Regions from separate parts of the Streptomyces sp. NPDC051776 genome, predicted to be linked through region 1. Evidence: riboswitches for the same ligand, from Rfam matches in the RefSeq annotation. Region 1 holds a riboswitch; the other holds the start of a gene.
What was found. Region 1 has a riboswitch for thiamine pyrophosphate ahead of thiC (phosphomethylpyrimidine synthase ThiC). Riboswitches for the same ligand answer to the same signal wherever they lie in the genome.

Region 2: another riboswitch for thiamine pyrophosphate. It lies ahead of thiO (glycine oxidase ThiO); the one in region 1 lies ahead of thiC (phosphomethylpyrimidine synthase ThiC).

Annotation. Positions count from the first base shown of each region.
Region 1 is NZ_JBFAYQ010000002.1:250,075-257,407, reverse strand. Features, by position in the region: gene AB0M26_RS03160 (metallophosphoesterase) at 1-813, shown strand, start outside; gene AB0M26_RS03155 (hypothetical protein) at 993-1,943, shown strand; gene AB0M26_RS03150 (hypothetical protein) at 2,103-2,708, shown strand; gene AB0M26_RS03145 (hypothetical protein) at 3,247-3,681, shown strand; gene thiC (phosphomethylpyrimidine synthase ThiC) at 3,853-5,631, opposite strand; TPP riboswitch at 5,624-5,781, opposite strand; gene AB0M26_RS03135 (YibE/F family protein) at 5,923-7,236, shown strand; gene AB0M26_RS03130 (DUF5326 family protein) at 7,208-7,333, opposite strand, start outside.
Region 2 is NZ_JBFAYQ010000006.1:101,556-108,888, reverse strand. Features, by position in the region: gene pknB (Stk1 family PASTA domain-containing Ser/Thr kinase) at 166-2,097, opposite strand; gene AB0M26_RS07690 (SRPBCC domain-containing protein) at 2,264-2,710, opposite strand; gene AB0M26_RS07685 (thiazole synthase) at 2,885-3,661, opposite strand; gene thiS (sulfur carrier protein ThiS) at 3,982-4,182, opposite strand; gene thiO (glycine oxidase ThiO) at 4,179-5,399, opposite strand; TPP riboswitch at 5,411-5,502, opposite strand; gene AB0M26_RS07670 (FAD-dependent oxidoreductase) at 5,687-6,898, shown strand; gene AB0M26_RS07665 (Rv2175c family DNA-binding protein) at 7,008-7,333, shown strand, end outside.

The DNA.
Region 1 (7,333 bases):
CCGCTGTACGTGGTGGGCGACGTCCACGGCTACCTCGACGAACTGCGCACGGCGCTGCACGCCCAGGGCCTGATCGACGACGAGGACCACTGGGCCGCCGGCACCGCCCGGCTGTGGTTCCTCGGCGACTTCACCGACCGCGGCCCGGACGGCATCGGCGTCATCGACCTCGTCATGCGGCTCTCGGCGGAAGCCGCCGCGGCGGGCGGCTACTGCAAGGCCCTGATGGGCAATCACGAACTGCTGCTCATCGGGGCCAAGCGGTTCGCCGACACACCAGTCAACTCCGGTGCGGGCACGGCCTCTTTCCAGGCCGCCTGGCTCCTCAACGGCGGCCAGCGCAGCGACATGGAGCGCCTGGAGGACCACCACCTGCAGTGGATGTCCCGGCTGGACGCCATCGCCGAGGAGGACGCGCACCTGCTCGTCCACTCCGACACGACCGCCTACCTGGAGTTCGGTGACTCGATCGAGGCGGTCAACGACCGGGTCACCGAGATCCTTCAGCGCAACGACGCGGACGAATGCTGGGATCTCTTCCGCAAGTTCACCAAGCGTTTCGCCTTCCGCGACGAATCCGGGCCGCAGGCCGTCCACGAGCTGCTGTCGCGGTACGGCGGCCGGCGCATCGTCCACGGCCACAGCCCCATTCCGTACCTGCTCGGCGAGGTGGGTTCGGAGGACGCCGAGGACGGCGCGGGGCCGGACGTCCAGGGACCGCACGTCTACGCCGACGGGCTCGCCATCGCCATGGACGGCGGGGTCACAATGGCCGGAAAGCTGCTCGTCGTTCAACTGCCGTTGAGCGATTGAGGATTACGGACGGGGACATACGGGCACAGGTCGCCTCCGCGAAGCGGGCATTTTCCGGAAACCCCCTGTCACCCTGCGCCGTAACCGCTCTACCATCGGCTTATCCGTAGCAGGCTCTCCTCCGTTTCCGCCCAACTGCCCGGTGAGAGCCGGCACGCAGGCCTACGGAGCACCGGGGGATGCACATGAACAGCGCTCCGCATCTGCTTCCCGAGGACCGCCCGGAGTTCGAGCGGATCCTCGGCGAGGCGCTGCGCACGGCGAGCAGCCGGCCGGATCTGGCCGAAGTGGGCCGCCGGCTCAACACCGAGCAGTTGCGCACCATGGCGCTCGCCGCCTCCGCCGCCATATCCTCCTGCGCAGCGGCCGAGTACCAGGACTACGTCAAACTGCGCGATCAGCTGCGCTCGCCGTCGTCCGATGCGGTCCACGGCACGGAGTCCGGGACCGCCACCGGGCAGGACGGCGGCGGCGCGATCGGGCTCGCCGCGGCCATGACCGGTCCGGCCGAGGCCACGGGCGCGGGTCTCGTCGCCATCGTCTGCGTCCTCGCTCCCCTGCTGGCCGCCATCGCAGCCGTGATCTTCCTACTCGTCGGCTACGTGCTGCGCGCCGTCGACGCGGACGAGCCCGCCGCCGCCCCGCTGATCAATACGGGCTGGGTGTTCGTGGCCCTGACCGCCGGCGGCGTCGTCCTGGCCATGGCCGGCCTTCTGCTCACCGCGCTGCGCAACGGCTCCAGCTCGCTGCGCGCCTCGGCGCAGGACGAACGAGCGTTGGAGCTCGGCCGTGCGAGAGAGGCATGGCGGCAGGCCCTGCTGGAACGCGGCGTCCTGCCGTTCTTCCGCGAGGCGCTGGCCGACCCGGCGGCCCCGGCCCGCAGGAGCGGGGAGGGCGCGCAGGGCGGCGGAAAGGGCAGCGAGTACGGCGGCGCGGAGGACAGCGCGCACGGCGGACAGGGCAGCGCGCACGGCGGCGCGGAGGCGCAGCACCGTACGCCCCATCTGGGCTATTCGCGGCCGGCGTTCAGCACGGAGGGCGGTCCGGAGGAGACCTCGACCCGCCCCTCGTTCGAGAGTCCCGGCTACACGAGCCCGGAGTACGGCGGGCCGGAGCACGAGCCGACGTAGAGGACGGGTTTCGGTGGCGACGCGGAGTCCGCGCGCCCCCGGCCGTTCCGAGGCCTCCAACCGGCCGCGTCGTACCGGGTGCCCGGCACGTCTGTTCGTGGCCGGATTCGTATGGCAATCTCATGGGGTCGCACCCCCACGACCGAAGAGAACGCCGCTGTGCCGTCTCTGCATCTGACGCTGACCGCCCGGCTCCTGCCGGTCGCCGTGCTCGCCACGGCAGGTTGGGCCATGGCCCGCCCCGCCGAGGAGGCCCGCTCCGACGCGCCCGCGTCCGGCCCCGAGCGGACCGCGACAGCCGCGCCTGCGATCGACGAGGCCCCCTCCGCGTGTGCGGCCATTCCCGCGGCGACGGTGAAGGAGCTGGTCCCCGGCGCGAAGGCGGAGGGCAAGGAACTCGACACGAGCGACCCCAAGCGCCGTACGGGCTGCGCCTGGAACAAGCTGAAAGGGTTCGACTACCGCTGGCTCGATGTGACGTTCGAGGTCACCGACGACAAATCCGCTCGCACGATCTACGACAACCGCGAGCTGGCCAGCGACACCGGCGGCCTCGGCGACGAGGCGTCGGTCGGCTCGAAACTCACCGAGGACGACGGCCAGGAGACCCGCGAGGTCACGGTCGTCGTCCGGAAGGCGAACGCATTGGTCACCGTGACCTACAACGGGGCCGACTTCGACAACGAGAAGGCGCCGGGAGCCGCGGAGATGGAGAAGGGCGCCATCACCGCGGCGAAGGCGGCGCTCTCCGCTCTGACGTCCTGACCCGCCGGCCAGGTCCTGCGATCGCCGTACGGCCAGGGGCTCCTCCCCTTTCGTGCCCATGCGGATCACTGCAACCGGGTTGAGTGGTGGAGAGGTTGGCCTCGAAGCCGCGGCCCTTTCCTCAGGCTCCACGATCGGACACGGAATCGGCCCGGTGAGCCCCTGCCGCGCGCACCATCGGGCCCTCGCCGGTAGATCTTTACCGGTTCTGAAGAGAACGTGAGCGAGTCCTGGTGCAGCGCACGTCCAACCTGGAAGTGGACGCGGCCGTTCGGGCCGCCGATTCATCAGGAGCACGCTGCCATGGCCCCCTTCGCATTACAGCTTCGAGCCCTCCCTCCCCCGCGGCAGATTCACTACCCGCACGAGATTGCGCTCTCCGGTGGCCCCCGCCTGACCGGGTGGGCCCCCGTCGCCGCGGCAAACCGTGCAGCGGCGCTGCGCAGGCGCTGCCCGCCCACTGCCCTTTGGTCGCCTATCCCACCAGATCCACAGATCGACGGCGTGCTCGCCGCCAAAGATTCCCCGAGGAGTGCGAATGACTTCCTCTGCGATCAGCATTGCGCTGCGAGGAACAGCCGCCTTGTGCGCTCTCACAACCGCGGTAATCCATCTCCTGCTCACCCCGGAATATCTGGAGGAAATGCCTTACGTCGGAATCCTCTTCCTGGTCGGCGGCCTCGCGCTGCTCTACACCGCCGGAGGCCTGGCCCGGCGGAATTCGACTCCCGCATGGCTGATCGGCACGCTGGTCACGGCCGGCATGTTCGTCGGCTTCCTCCTGTCCCGCACCGTCGGATTGCCCGGCTTCCATGAAGAGGACTGGGAACCGCCCTACGGGATCCTCAGTCTGATCGCCGAAGGCGTCTTCGTCCTCGCCTACGTTGCCGAGACTTCCAGGGCAATGCTCAGGACTCGGGGAGCGCTTTCGCGCGGGAACGCGGAGTGCGAACCTTCACGAATGATCCTGTGAAGGTCATCGACCTTCAGGTCCGGCCGAGGTGAGCAGGTCAGGAAGCGGTGGACGACGGCGGCGCTCAGAAAGTCGACGACGCGGGCACAGCTCGTGACTACGGGCACGGAGCGCGGACCCGGACCTGGTTGAGGCCCGCCCAGGGGGAAGGGCCTCAACCGGACTGCCCTCCTAGTCGGCAAGCGGCAGGTACACCCGGTTCCCGCTCGCCGCGAACTCCCTCGACTTCTGGAGCATCCCCTCGGCGACCTCCTCCGCCGTCGCCCCGGCCGCGTCTCCGCCGAACTGCTCGGTGATGCTTCTACTGATCTTCATCGAGCAGAATTTCGGGCCGCACATCGAGCAGAAATGCGCGGTCTTCGCCGGCTCCGCCGGGAGCGTCTCGTCGTGGAAGGCGCGGGCCGTGTCCGGGTCGAGGGCCAGGTTGAACTGATCCTCCCAGCGGAACTCGAAACGCGCGTCCGACAGCGCGTCGTCCCACTCCTGCGCCCCCGGGTGCCCCTTCGCCAGGTCCGCCGCGTGGGCGGCGATCTTGTACGTGATGACGCCGGTCTTCACATCGTCCCGGTCCGGAAGTCCAAGGTGCTCCTTGGGCGTGACGTAGCAGAGCATCGCCGTGCCCCACCAGGCGATCATCGCCGCGCCGATGCCCGAGGTGATGTGGTCGTAAGCGGGCGCGACGTCGGTGGTCAGCGGGCCCAGCGTGTAGAACGGGGCCTCCTCGCAGATCTCCTGCTGGAGGTCGACGTTCTCCTTGATCTTGTGCATCGGGACGTGGCCCGGGCCCTCGATCATCGTCTGCACGCCGCGGGCCTTGGCGATCCGGTTCAGTTCGCCGAGCGTCTTCAGCTCGGCGAACTGCGCCTCGTCGTTGGCGTCGGCGATCGAGCCGGGCCGCAGGCCGTCGCCGAGCGAGTACGTGACGTCGTAGGAGGCAAGGATGTCGCAGAGATCCTCGAAGTGCTCGTAGAGGAACGACTCCTTGTGGTGGGCCAGGCACCAGGCCGCCATGATCGAGCCGCCGCGCGAGACGATGCCGGTCTTGCGGCGCGCCGTCAGCGGGACGTACGGCAGACGGACGCCGGCGTGGACCGTCATGTAGTCGACGCCCTGCTCGGCCTGCTCGATGACGGTGTCCTTGTAGATCTCCCAGGTCAGTTCCTCAGCCTTGCCGTCGACCTTCTCCAGCGCCTGGTAGAGGGGCACGGTGCCGATGGGGACGGGGGAATTGCGCAGCACCCACTCGCGGGTGGTGTGGATGTTGCGGCCGGTGGAGAGGTCCATGACCGTGTCGGCACCCCAGCGGGTCGCCCAGGTCATCTTCTCCACCTCCTCCTCGATGGACGAAGTGACCGCGGAATTACCGATGTTGGCGTTGACCTTCACCAGAAACCGCTTGCCGATGATCATCGGCTCGATCTCCGGGTGGTTCACGTTCGCCGGGAGGACGGCGCGGCCGGCGGCGATCTCCTCACGGACGACCTCGGGCGAGACCTTCTCGCGGAGCGCCACGTACTCCATCTCCGCCGTGATCTCGCCACGGCGCGCGTACGCGAGCTGGGTCACGGCCCTGCCGTCGCGCCCGCGCCGGGGAAGGCGCGGGCGGCCGGGGAAGACCGCGTCCAGATTGCGCAGTCCGCCGCGCGGCGAGGTGTGCTTGATGCCGTCGTCCTCGGGACGCACCGGCCGGCCGGCGTACTCCTCCGTGTCGCCCCGGGCGATGATCCAGTTCTCCCGCACCGGCGCGAGGCCGCGCCGGACATCGGTTTCCAGGGTGGGGTCGGTGTACGGGCCCGAGGTGTCGTAGAGCGTGACGTCCTGCCCGTTGGTGAGGTGCACTCGCCGCACGGGGACCCTCAAGTCCGGGCGCGAGCCGGTCACGTAGTCCTTGTGCCAGCCGATCTCGGACGAGTCGCTGCTGGCAGACGTGCGTGCATCGTGAATGGTCATGAGACCTACTCCCTACGCCGGCATTACCCGGTAACAGGTTCGGCGGTCGACGCAGCGGCTTCCGCGGACGGTCCCCGGCATCGGCCGGACACCCCGTACGGAGGTCAGCGCCCTCTCAGCCCGGTGCTCCGAGCTCCCGCGTGTGCAAAGGCGCCACCACCGTAACGGGTGGTTCCGGGACGGGAAAAGGGGGACTCCCACGGCGGAGCCGAGGGCCGGTCGGAGAGGCTGCGGATGCGAAGCGGACGGCGGGGCATCGCGCGGTCAGCCGTCTTTGCGATGATGCGGGCTGTGACACCCGAGCCCGAGCCCCACCATCACAGCCACAGCCACAGCCACAGCCACGGGCCCGCCGCGCCCGTCTCCCAGCACCTCCGCAAGGTCATCGCCGCGGTGTTGATCCCGTTCGCCGCGGCTGTCCTGGCCGGTTTGATCGTGCTGTGGCCGGGCGGTGTCCCCGAGCACGAGCGGTCCGGACTCGGCTTCGACCGGCAGACCGAGTCCGGTCGGGTCGTAAAGGTCGAGGAGGTCGACTGCAGGGAGGTCAACGCCCGGCCGCAGCAGCCCCCGCCGGCCGATGGTTCGCAGCGGCAGCCCGGCGGCGGGCAGACGGCGCGCGGCACCTGCAAGCGCGCGACGGTCGAGGTGACTTCGGGCAGGGACGCGGGCCGGAGGTTCCAGGAGATCGTGGAGCCCGGCGCACCGCGCCAACTCACCACCGGCCAAGGGGTCGTCGTCGCGTACGCGCCTGACGCCCCGCCAGAGCTGCAGTACTCGGTCACCGATGTGGACCGCGGGTTCCCCATGGCACTGCTCGCGGGGATCTTCGCACTCGCCGTCGTGGTGGTGGGCCGGATGCGGGGACTCATGGCGCTGATCGCCCTCGCCGTCAGCTTCGCCGTGCTGTCGTTCTTCATCCTCCCGGCGATCCTGCACGGTTCGAACCCCCTGATCGTGGCGATCGTCGGGAGCAGCACGATCATGCTGATCGCCCTCTACTCCTGCCACGGCCTCAGCGCGCGGACGTCGGTGGCCGCCCTCGGCACACTGGTCTCCCTGTTGCTGATCGGGCTGCTGGGGTCGCTCTTCATCGGCTGGGCACAGCTCACCGGCAACACCTCGGACGAGACCGGGCTGATCCACGGCCTCTATCCGGAGATCGACCTGAGCGGCCTGCTGCTGGCCGGTGTCGTCATCGGCTCGCTGGGAGTCCTGGACGACGTGACGGTCACGCAGACGTCGGTGGTGTGGGAACTCAAGCAGGCCGACGAGACGATGACCGTGCGTCAGCTCTACCGCGCGGGCCTGCGCATCGGCCGGGACCACATCGCGTCGGTGGTCAACACCCTCGTCCTGGCCTACGCGGGCGCGGCGCTGCCGCTGCTGCTCCTGTTCTCGGTCGCCCGGAGCGATGTGTCGACCGTGGCCAACAGCGAGATCGTCGCGGAGGAGATCGTACGGACCCTGGTCGGCAGCATCGGGCTGGTCGCGTCGGTGCCGGTGACCACTGTCCTCGCCGCACTGGTCGTCTCCGCCGACCGGCCGGCACCGGGTGCGAAGGTCCGCCCCCGGGCCGCTAGCGGCCGCCGGAGGAGGACGAGGTGAACCTCCGCACCACGTAGATGAGTCCGGCGACGAGGGCGACGAACACCAGCAGCTTGAAGAGCAGCGCGATGACGACACCGAGCACCTTGAGTATCAG
Region 2 (7,333 bases), on a different contig from region 1:
ACCGTCCAGGATCCCATGGCGCCCGTACGGGCCTCACCGGGCGTGAAGCACCCACGGCCGAGGCGTGTGCCGGGACGTCCGGCCGAGTTCGCGCTGTCGGGACGTACGGCCGAGGCGCGCTGCCCGGACCATACGGGCCGAGGCATCTTGCCCCGCGGTGCGGCCTCACCGCACGCGGATCGTGATCTCGCTGCCCTTGGGAGCCTTGTCCCCGCCCTCCACGGACTGGTCGAACACGGTGTCACCGAAGAAGAACCGGCTCACCTCGACCTTGAAGCCCGCCTCCACCAACTGCCGCTTGGCGTCTGCCTCTTTGTCGCCCTCGACGTCCGGAACCTCGACCATCTCCTGGCCCTTGGAGACCGTCAGCGTGATCGTGTCGCCCCTGGCCAGTTGCGCGCCCTCGCCCGGCGACTGAACGGCCACCTCGCCCTTGTCCTGCTCGGCGAAGACGCGGGTGGGGGCCACCTTTACCTTCAGTCCGTTCTCGCGCAGTTCGTCCGTCGCGTCCCGGAGCCGGTCGCCTACCACGTCCGGCGCCTCGACGGGCTCGCCCTTGCTGACGGTGATCGCGACGGCGGAGCCGGGCCTGCGCTTTACACCGGAGCCCGGTTCCGTGCGGAGAACTGTTCCCTGCGGGGCCTGATCGCTGAACTCCCGGCGGACGATGCCGGGGGCCAGGCCCAGCTTCCTCAGTTCGGCCTTGGCCTTCGCCAGGGGCATGCCCTCCAGGCTCGGGATCTTGACGACCTCGGGGCCCTTGGAGACGACGATCGTCACCGTGCCGTTGCCGCGGATGCGGTTGCCGGGCGCCGGATTCGTGGCGATGACCTTGCCGCGGTCGACATTGGTGCTGAACTCCTCGGTGGCGCGGGTGTCGAGCCCCGCGTCCCGGAGCTTCTTCTCCGCCTCGTCCCGCGGCATCGCCAGCACACCGGGGACGCGCGTGAACTGACCGGAGTTGATGTACCAGACCCCCGCGCCGATCCCCAGCGCCAGCAGCACGGCCGTCACGAGGGCGAGCACACCGCGCCGCGGCGGGCGCCGCCTCGCCCGGCCCCCGCCCGCTTCCGCGCTGGGCCGGGACGGGCCCTCGGGCTCCATGTCCAGCAGGCTGGTCCGGTTGATCGCGTCATCGCCGCTCGACGCACCGGCCACGAGCGGGATGACGCTCGTACGGTCCTCGGATCCGGGCGCCCCGCCGGTTCCGTCCGCCACGGCCTGCGGCGGTACGGCGTCGAGCTGCTCGTCGGTGAGCGTGGCGCGGGCGTCCCGGGTGGCCGCGAGCAGCGCCACCGCGTCGACGGGGCGCAGTTCGGGGTTGCGGGCGGTGGCCGCAGCCATCAGGCCGTCGAGCTGGGGAGCCATCCCCGGCACGGCCACGGACGGCGGAACGATGTCCTTGTGCAGGTGCTGGTAGAGCACCTGGGCCGGGGTGTCGCCGCTGTGCGGGCGGGAGCCGGTGAGCATCTCGTACAGCACGACCCCGCAGGCGTAGACATCGGCGCGGGTGTCGGAGACGCCGTGCTCGATCTGCTCCGGTGCGAGATACGAGACGGTGCCGAGCAGGGACCCGGAGGAGACGGTGGTGTTGGTGTCCACGGCCCGTACGAGTCCGAAGTCGGCGACCTTGACCCGGCCGTCGTCGCCGATCAGAACGTTCTCCGGCTTCATGTCCCGGTGGACGAGACCGGCGCGGTGGGCGGCGCCGAGGGCGGCGAGGACCGGCTCCAGGATGTCGAGGGCCGCGCGAGGCCGGAGGGCGCCACGCTCGCGCAGCACGTCGCGGAGCGTGCACCCGGCGACGTACTCCATCGCCAGATAGACGTAGTGGCCGTCGGTGCCCTGGTCGTACACGCCCACGATGTTCGGGTGGGCCAGCCTGGCCACCGACTTGGCCTCGCGGATGAAGCGGTCGACGAACGCGCCGTCGGAGGCGAGGCCCGGGTGCATCACCTTGAGGGCCAGCACCCGGTCGAGACGGGTGTCCACGGCCCGGTAGACCGTGGCCATACCGCCGACTGCGATCCGTGCGTCCACGCGGTAGCGGCCGTCGAGCACCTGCCCGACGAGCGGGTCCTGGAGGGTCGTATCCACGATCACGCAGTCTACGAGCCACCGCGGACACAACTGTCCACCAGGACCGTACTGTGCGGGACTGCAGCGGAACAGTGACAGCAGAGGAGACCGGCCAGGGGCACGGTCGGGGGGCGGGTCCGCCGCGGGCGGGGCAACTCCGTGCCAGGGACGGCGCGGGCCCGGGTCAGCCGTGTGACGCGGCGGCGATGGCGCCGAGCTCCTCCAGCGCCGCCGTCCACGCCATGCGCGCGTACTCCGCGTGCTGCGCCTTGGCCTCGTCGGGCATGTCGAGTGCCTCGATCCCCGTCTCCGCGACGATGACGCGGGTGCCCTCGCCCTCCGGCGCGAGCGTGAACTCGACGAGGGTCGCGTCGCCCCGCTCGGGCGGCCGGTCCGGGCTTGTGGCCAGCCGGAAGACGAAGCGGGTGGGTGCCTCGACCAGCTCCACGCGCGCGTGGAACTCCCCGTGATCGTCCCAGCGGAAGCGCAGTGCTCCGCGTGGGCGCAGATCCACCTCGGCGCCCCCGAAGGCGTACCAGGTCCGGATGTGCTCCGCGGTGGTCAGCACCCGCCAGACCCGCTCCACCGGGGCGGGGACGTACGCCTCGCGCTCGATCAGGTCGACGCTCACAGGCCACCTCCGGTCTCCGGTCTCCGCCTCGACCAACGCTAGTGCGCCCGGGCCGCCCGGGCCGTACCGCGCGCGTGGGGCAGGCCGTTCCGGTGTGGTGGTCCGGGAGTGCGGGGGCCGGCCCGGCTCGCGGCCGGAGCCGGGCGGCAGGGGCCGGGCGGCAGGGGCGTGCCGCTACCCGAATGCCGGCCGCTCCGGGTCCAGCACCGCGACTCCCTCCACCGGGGAGGACGCCTCGGCGAAGTGGCGCCGCGGGATCCGGCCCGCGCGGTGCGCCAGCCGCCCCGCCTCGACCGCATGCCGCATCGCCTCGGCCATCAGTACCGGTTCCTGGGCCCGCGTCACGGCGGATGCGAGCATGACCGCCGCACAGCCCAGTTCCATTGCGAGCGCCGCGTCCGAGGCGGTGCCCGCCCCCGCGTCGAGGATCACGGGGACGTGCGCCCGCTCGGTGATGAGCTGGAAGTTGTGCGGATTGCGGATGCCGAGTCCGGAACCGATGGGGGAGCCCAGCGGCATGATCGCGGCGCAGCCCGCGTCCTCCAGCTTCCGCGCCAGGACCGGGTCGTCGTTGGTGTACGGGAGCACGGTGAAGCCGTCGTCGACCAGGATCTCCGCCGCATCCAGCAACTCGACCGGGTCGGGCAGCAGGGTGCGTTCGTCCGCAACGACCTCCAGCTTGATCCAGTCGGTGCCGAGCGCCTCCCGGGCCAGGCGGGCGGTGAGCACGGCCTCGCCCGCGGTGAAGCAGCCGGCGGTGTTCGGCAGGACTCGGATGCCGAGCCGGTCCAGTACGGAGAGCACCGAACCGTGCACCGTCGGGTCCAGGCGGCGCATCGCCACCGTGGTCAACTCCGTGCCGGAGGCGACCAGCGCGCGCTCCAGCACCTCCAGGCTCGGCGCACCGCCGGTCCCCATGATCAGCCGGGAGCCGAACGTGGTGCCGCCGATGGTGAGGGCATCGGCGCCCGGGTCGGCCCCGGCGCCGCGGCCCCCGGTTCCATGGGTCCCGGCGGTCGGGTCCACGGTTCCGGCGGTCGTGTCCCTGGTTCCGGCGGTCCGGCTCCCGGTTTCATGGGTCCCGGCGGTCGGGTCCCCGGTTCCGGCGGTTCCGTTCCTGGCGCCGGCGGTCCGGTCCCCGGTTCCGGCGGTTCCGTTCCTGGCCCCGGCGGTCCGGTCCCCGGTTTCCGCGGTTACGGTCCCTGCGGCCCGGGTCCCGCGTCCGTGGTCGTACGCCCCGCTGCGCAATTCCGTGTCGGTCATCGTCCGGATCAGCCCCCCTGGACCGCGGTGAGCACCTCGACGCGGTCGCCGTCGCCCAGCGGCGTGCCGGCCCACTGGCCGCGCGGCACGACGGTCTCGTTGAGCGCGGCGGCGACACCGGAGGGCGCGGTGGTGAGGGTCGCGACCACCTCGTCGAGGGTGGTCCCCGCGGGGACGTCCCGCGGCTCTCCGTTCACCGAGACGGTCATACGGTCAGCTCCTGGAGTCGGCGGGATGCGGACGCGAAACGGCGGGGGGTGAACGGCCGGGCCTCCTCGGGGAGTTCACCGGTGGCCAGCACCTCGGCCATCGCATCTCCCGTGACCGGCGTGAGCAGCACACCGTTGCGGTAGTGCCCGGTCGCCAGATGCAGTCCCGGCAGCTCGGTCGGCCCCAGCAGGGGGGCGTTGTCCGGCGAGCCGGGTCGAAGCCCCGCGCGGGTCTCGACGAGTGGCAGTTCGGTGAGGCCGGGCACCAACTCATGGGCGTCCCGCAGCAGTTCGTAGACGCCGCCCGCGGTGACGGTGGTGTCCCAGCCCAGCTCCTCGCTCGTGGCGCCGACCACCAGCTCGCCGCTCTCCCGCGGTACGAGGTAGACCTGCCCGCCGCGCACCACGGCCCGTACGGTCCGCGACAGGAACGGCGCATACGTGTCGGGGACGCGCAGCCGCAGCACCTGTCCCTTGACGGGCCGCACCGGCGGCACCACGTGCTCCGGCACCCCGTCGAGCCGTCCGCTCCGGCTCCCCGCCGCGAGGACGGTCTGCTCCGCGGCGAGCTCGCTGCCGTCGTCGAGAACCGCGCCCGCGGCCCGGTCGCCCAGAACCGTGAGCCTCCGGGCACAGCGGCGGTGCAGCTCCACACCGGCGCGCTCGCAGGCCCTGACGAGGGCGGCGGCGAGGCGGCGCGGGTCGGCCTGATGGTCGCCGTCCACGCGCAGGCCGCCGCGGACGCCCGGGGCGAGCATCGGCTCCAGTCGGCGGCACTCGCGCCCGGTCAGCCACTGCGAGTCGAGCCCGTACCGGAGCTGCAGCGCGTGCAGTTCGCGCATATGGACGCGATCGTCGGCGTCCAGCGCGATGGCGAGAGTGCCGCAGGCGCGATAGCCGATGTCCAGTCCGCTCGCTTCCCGCAGTTCGGCCGCGAAGTCCGGATAGCGCTCGGCGGAGGCGAGGTTGAGGCCGAGCAGGGTCTCCTCGCCGTAGTGGAGTTCGGTGACGGCCGCCAGCATGCCGGCGGCGACCTGGGCGGCACCGCCGCCCGGCGACGGATCGGCGACCGCCGTGCGCAGACCGCGCTGGGCGGCACGCCAGGCCGTGACGAGGCCGATGATCCCGCCCCCGACGACGAGGACGTCGTAGCCCGCGGACGCCGGTGCGTCCCGTCTGCCGGAACCGCCCGAACCGGTGTTGTCGGATGCGTGCATGGGCGCCTGGCCCCTCCCTTCGCCGGCATGACCCGGATCAGGTTCGTACGGTCGGAGGCCGCCCAGCCTCCCTCTCAGCCCGGTGCGTCCGGGCTCCCGCGAGTGCTCTCGGTCCGCCACCATAGTCCCTGGCTCCGACAGCGAGTAAGGGAGTGGCGCCCTGTGTGGACGAGGGGCGTCCGGCCTCCGGCACAGGCCGTCGTACGTGATGCTGTGTCAGAGATCTCGGTGCGCGCGTCTGCGGCTCGCCCTCGTCGCCGTCCTAGAGTGATCGTGTGAGCGATGACATGCAGCGAGAGCAGCGAGTCGTGATCGTCGGCGCCGGCATGGCCGGGGTGCAGACCGCGGTCGCTCTGCGCGAACGTGGCTGGAGGGGCTCGATCACGCTGCTGGGGGCCGAGTCGCACGAGCCGTACGACCGGCCGCCGCTCTCCAAGGCCGTGCTGCTCGGCAAGGCCGACGGTTCCGCCCTCGAGGTCGACTTCCCGGCCCTGGGCATCGATCTGATGCTGGGCCGCCACGTGACCGCGCTCCGCCCGGAGCAGCACGTCCTGGAGACCGTGGACGGACCCGTCCCGTACGACACGCTGGTCATCGCCACCGGCGCCGAACCTGTCACCCTGCCCGGCACCGAGGCCGAACCCGGCGTGTACGTGCTGCGCACCCTCGACGACGCGGAACGGTTGCGCCCCGTGCTCGAGGGCCGGCAGGAGGTGGTGGTGGTCGGAGCGGGCTGGATCGGCGCGGAGTTCGCGACCGCGGCACGCGAGGCCGGCTGCCCGGTGACGGTCGTCGAGGCCGCGGACCGGCCGCTCGCCGGGGCGCTCCCGGCGGACGTCGCCGAGCACATGGCCGCCTGGTACGCCGACAGCGGGGCCCGGCTGATCACCGGCGCCAGGGTGGCGGTGGTCGAGGCGGGCGCGGTGGTGCTGGAGGACGGGCAGCGGCTGCGCGCGGACGCCGTGCTCGTCGGTGTCGGTGCACGCCCCACCACGGCCTGGCTGACCAACTCCGGTGTGGAGCTGTGCCCCGACGGCTCCGTGCGCGCCGACGAGCGCCTGCGCACCTCACAGCCCGATGTCTACGCGGTGGGCGACTGCGCGTCCTTCCCGTCCGGCCGCTACGGGGTGCGCCTGCTCGTACACCACTGGGACAACGCGCTCCAGGAGCCGCGCACGGTCGCCGCCAACATCGTCGGTGAGGAGACGGGCGGCTCGGTCTACGACCCGGTGCCCTACTTCTGGTCCGAGCAGTTCGGCCGGTTCGTCCAGTACGCGGGGCACCACGCCGCCGCCGACGCCACGGTCTGGCGGGGCGACCCGACGGGCGCCTCGTGGTCGGTCTGCTGGCTGAGCGACGGAGCCCTGGTGGCGCTGCTGGCCGTGGGCCGGCCGCGGGATCTGGCGCAGGGGCGCCGACTCATCGAACAGGGCGCTCGGATCGATCCGGAACGGGCCGCGGACCCGTCCGTACCGCTCAAGGCGGCGGTCCTGCGCTGAGGGCGGGTGCCCGGCTCCGGCCCTTGGCACGAGCCGTGGCAGCAACGATCGGCCCCGCCCGGCCGCGCTCTGCTACCGGCTGTCAGCCAGGGATGGCAGGCTGGTGTCCGTGACCGAGATTGACAGCAAGACCGATGCGCTCGTTCCCGCCTGGCTCACCCTCCCCGACGCCGCCGAAAGACTGGGCGTCGAGGTGACCCGTGTCAGGCAGCTCGTCAAGGAGGGGCAGCTCATCGCGGTCCGCCGCGGCGAGAACCGGGTTCTGCAGGTGCCGGCCGAATTCATCGGTGCAGGCAAGGTCGTCAAGGGCCTCGCAGGGACGCTGACGCTCCTCAAGGACGACGGCTTCACCGACGAGGAGATGCTGGAGTGGCTCTTCACGCCGGACCCGACCCTGCCCGGCACGCCCGCTCAGGCGTTGCGCGAGAACCGCGG